Regions from separate parts of the Arthrobacter sp. Dra40 genome, predicted to be linked through region 2. Evidence: riboswitches for the same ligand, from Rfam matches in the RefSeq annotation. Region 2 holds a riboswitch; the other holds the start of a gene.
The links. Region 2 has a riboswitch for guanidine ahead of AC5RWT_RS07545 (DMT family transporter). Riboswitches for the same ligand answer to the same signal wherever they lie in the genome.
Positions count from the first base shown of each region.

Region 1: another riboswitch for guanidine. It lies ahead of AC5RWT_RS24515 (DMT family transporter); the one in region 2 lies ahead of AC5RWT_RS07545 (DMT family transporter).

Region 1 covers NZ_JBNHHB010000099.1:11,580-13,761, reverse strand. Annotated here, with positions in the region: gene AC5RWT_RS24525 (hypothetical protein) at 1-37, opposite strand, end outside; gene AC5RWT_RS24520 (hypothetical protein) at 239-610, opposite strand; guanidine-III (ykkC-III) riboswitch at 861-927, shown strand; gene AC5RWT_RS24515 (DMT family transporter) at 938-1,252, shown strand; gene AC5RWT_RS24510 (DMT family transporter) at 1,262-1,597, shown strand; gene lplAB (lipoate-protein ligase LplAB) at 1,899-2,182, shown strand, end outside.
Region 2 covers NZ_JBNHHB010000010.1:83,451-85,632, forward strand. Annotated here, with positions in the region: gene AC5RWT_RS07540 (DMT family transporter) at 255-590, opposite strand; gene AC5RWT_RS07545 (DMT family transporter) at 603-917, opposite strand; guanidine-III (ykkC-III) riboswitch at 928-993, opposite strand; gene arr (NAD(+)--rifampin ADP-ribosyltransferase) at 1,081-1,509, opposite strand; gene AC5RWT_RS07555 (TetR/AcrR family transcriptional regulator) at 1,542-2,123, opposite strand; gene AC5RWT_RS07560 (ABC transporter ATP-binding protein) at 2,110-2,182, opposite strand, start outside.

The DNA of each region.
Region 1 (2,182 bases), on a different contig from region 2:
CAACCGGTGCCGCTGCGCTGAACCCGCCGAGCAGCAATGCTCCGGCGGTGGCAATGGCGGCCGGCCGAGCTTTGCAAGCATATGGATATCCCCCCGTATGTCCGGCGAGAGTCCGGACTGTTTCACCGCAGAGCGGCAGGGTTTATCCTTTCACTGTAGCCCATATGCGGGAGTACTTTCGCGTCGACGTTCTCGTTGGTCTTTTGGTTTCGGCGCCGTATTGCCTTGGAACCTGGAACTATCCCGATCTCTCCTCGTTTTCGCCCGCCCGTGCTTCTGCGTCCGCGAGAGCCTGGAAAAGCTCGAGCCGCTCATCATCATCCTCGATCAACTCTGATTGCTTCCCTATCGGAGGGGCGAGTAATCGTGGACCTGTGTACGTGGTGCCCAGGTACAAGTCATTGACGGTGCTTCCAGACTCGGACATCGTTTTGAAGGCGCTGCTTGTCGCTCCTCGCGCCAGCCTGACTACTACCAGCACGGCCACGATCAACATCAGACCCTGAATGACATAGCCTCCCCATTCAGGGTGTCCCAACAGGAACATTCCGGCGATGAGTGAAGTGGTTCCAAACAGTGCGGCAACGGTGATGACGTCGGTTTTGTTCATCGTCCTCTTCCCCGATTCCGGCCCGCCCGACCAGGACTTGGGAACAGGCTACCTTTGTAGCGCTCATGGTTCGACAGTTTTGGGCACGGCGGCCGGATTTGGTTGAAAGGGCCAGGACTCCCTCTGCATCATCTGAGGGAGCCACCAGGCGGCAGGGATCGAGCGGCGGCCGGCGATTGCGACCTGTGCCACGGCTGGTGAAGTTGGCCACCAAAGCTGCGCGCCGCCGTCGTGCTTTGCTATTTTCTAGTCCAAGACCTCTTTCCCAGGTCTCCGGACGACGGTTCAGTACCCGGTGTGCGACAAGACTGGCCAGAGGAATCAATCATGGAATGGCTGATACTTGTCCTGTCCGGTGTCCTGGAGGCCGTATGGGCCACGGCGTTGGGCGCTTCGAAAAACTTCCGCCGGCTTTGGCCCACAATCATTTTCCTGGCAGCAATGGTGATGAGCATGGCCGGCCTGGCCTACGCCATGACCGCGATACCGGTAGGAACCGCCTATGCAGTATGGGTGGGAATCGGCGCGGTGTTGACCGCGGCCGTCGCCATGGTCACCGGCGCAGAGAAAGCCACGGTGGTCCGGGTCCTCCTGCTGTTGGGCATCATCGGCTGCGTTGTCGGCCTCAAGGCGATCGGTTAAGGGGGCGCCGTGTACTGGACCGTCTTGTTGATCAGCGCCGTCCTGGAAGCCGTGTGGGCCACGGCCCTGGGGATGTCCGACGGCCTCAGCCGGCCGCTGCCTGCGGTGGTGTTCTTTGTGGCGTTGGCTTTGAGCATGCTCGGACTTGGCTATGCGATGCGCGGCATCCCCATAGGCACTGCCTATGCCATCTGGACGGGGACAGGGGCGGCGCTGACCGTTGCCTACGCCATGTTGTTTGGCGGCGAGCCGGTGAGTGTGTTGAAGCTGCTGTTCGTGGCCGGGATCATCGGCTGCGTCATCGGACTGAAGCTCGTCGACCCGGGGAAGACTGAGAAGGCATGAAAAAGCGCCGGCAGGCAATGGAGAAGTCGGGGGAGATACTCCATGCCCGCCGGCGCCTTGGGCCGGGCACGTCCGGCCCCTCTTTCACTCGCACCGTGATGAGGTGTCTCTGACACTACGGCCGCCGTCTGGACGCGACCCCGGCGCAGGCTGGAAGAACCCTGAATGTGGCTTGAGTGAGTCCTGCCGCCCGACGGCTGGAGGTCCGCCGTCGGCGTGGTAAGACTGAGATGGCCCCCGACCACCACCCCAAGGATGGCCGGCACCGTCCCGCCGGCCGTTGAACAGCCAAGGAGCGCAGATGTCCGACCACCGCCACGGAGAATACAAAGTCCAGGGCGGCAAGCTCGTTGTCGTGGATTTCGAGGTGCTGGACGGGAAGATCGGGCACCCATCAGTCAGCGGGGACTTCTTCCTGGAACCTGACGAAGCACTCGCGGATATCAACGCCGCGCTTGATGGCATGAGCATCGAAAGTACCCACGGGCAGTATGCCGGCGCTATTGCCGACGCGCTGCGGCCGGAGACGCAGATGTTTGGCTTCTCCGCCGATGCGGTCGCGGTGGCCGTGCGCCGTGCCCTCAA
Region 2 (2,182 bases):
CCCCGCGGCCTCCTGCCGCCGCCTCCCGCCGTCGTGCCTCCCGCCTCCCGCCTCCCGCCTCCTGCAGCCCTCGGCGCTTCCCCAAGAGGTTCAGCTTTCTCCCAGCCGCTGCCGGGGCTGTGCCCAGAAGCCTGCCGTAGTGTCATAGACACCTCATCACGGTGCGAGTGAAAGAGGGACCGGACGTGCCCGGTCCAAGCGCCGGCGGGTATGGAGTATTTCCCCCGACTTCTCCATTACCTGCCGGCGCTTTTTCACGCCTTCTCGCCGCCCCCGCCGTCAACGAGCTTGAGGCCGATGACGCAGCCGATGATGCCCGCGACGAACAGCAGCTTCAGCAGGTTCGCCGGCTCTCCCCCGGAAAGCATGGAGTACGCCACGGTGAGCGCCGCCCCCGTTCCGGTCCAGACCGCGTAGGCGGTGCCCAGCGGGATGCCGCGCATGGCGTAGCTTAACCCCAACATGCTCAGGGTCAGTGCCACGAAGAACACGACCGTGGGCACCGGCTGGCTGAAACCGTCCGACATGCTTAACGCGGTGGCCCACACGGCTTCCAGGACTGCGCTGACCAGCAAAACGATCCAATGCATGCGAACCCCCCGTTAACCGATCGCCTTGAGGCCGACGACGCAGCCGATGATGCCCACCAGCAGGGCAACCCGGATCAGCGAGACCTTCTCGGCCCCGGTGACCATGGCGACCGCAGCCGTCAGCACCGCGCCGATGCCAACCCAGACCGCGTAGGCGGTCCCCACCGGTATGGCGGTCATGGCGTAGGCCAGGCCGGCCATGCTCAACGCCATGGCCACAACGAAAATGATGGACGGCCACAGCCGGCGGAAGTTTTTGGATGCGCCCAGCGCCGTGGCCCACACAGCTTCCAGGACGCCGGACAGGATGAGAATGACCCATTCCACGATTGATTCCTCTGGCCAGTCTTGTCGCGCACCGGGTACTGAACCGTCGTCCGGAGACCTAGGAAAGAGGTCTTGAGCTTCAAACTAGCAAAGCTCGACGCCGAGGCGCAGCTTTGGTGGCCGACCTCACCAGCGCGCCGGCCGGGTGCGGTCGGCCGGCGGATCACTCGTTGATTGCTTCGACACCTTGCCGCTTGAGTTCTTCCAAGTGATTGCGCATATTCTGCAGCAGCTCGGGAGGATGGGGTTCCCAGTCCAGGACCTCTTCGATGATGCGCAGCGGTTCCTTGGTGCGGTAGGACCTGGTGGGGTTGCCCTGGAACCGCTGGTCCGTCAGGTTGGGATCGTCTTCAATCGGGCCGGTGGGCTCTACGCGGTAGATTCTTCCCGGTCCCTCCCCCACTCCAAGTTCGGCTCCCCAGGTTGCGGCGTCCAGGGTTGCGGTGAGGTAGACGAAGTTCGCCTTCGTCCGCGCCCCGTAGTTCGAGCTGTAGCCCGGTTCCAACAAGTCGCCCGGCGCCAAGTCAGCTTTCGTACCGTGATAGAACGGGCCGGGGTCGCAGGTCCCGGCCGGTGTCGGTTCGTTGTGCATTCATCATCTCCTCGCCGTGCTGTGGTCCGGAATCAATCATCGCCGCCCACTAGCCCGACGACGAGCGCTTCGATGACGTCGTCGCTGGACGTCTCTGGATCCAGCGGGGTGGTGAGCCGGTCGAACAGCAGTCCGTCCACCGCATAGTGGAAGAGTGCGACTTCCCGACGACCGCCGGGAAGTCCCGCCGCGGTGTTGAACGCGACGTCGCCCTCAAAAGACTCCCGTTGCCATTCCGCCAAGACGGCTGCCACCGCTGGGCGGCGGGTGCCCTCAAGCCGGAGTTCGAACAGCGCAAGCGTGACCTCCCGTTCCGCGGTGGTCAGCCGACGCACGATTTCGCGTAGATAGTCGGCCAAAAGCTTGCGGCTTGGCGGCCCGGCCGCGAGGAGGCGCTCAATATCCTTCGGATCCGGAGCGAGCCGTTCGCCAATCCGGTGGACGAGGCCGGAGATCAACGCCTCGCGGCTGCGGAAGTAATTCGACGCGGTCCCGACGGGGACTCCTGCTGCTTCGTCGATCGCGCGGTGGGTGAGTCCGCGCGAGCCTTCGGCAGCGAGAACGGCCAAGCCTGCATCGGCGAGCAGTCGTCTCCGCTGCTCATTCTTTGCCATGCTCCCTTTCCTGCGGGAAGGCCACGCCTTCGCCGACCACGCGCAGGCAGAGCTCGGTC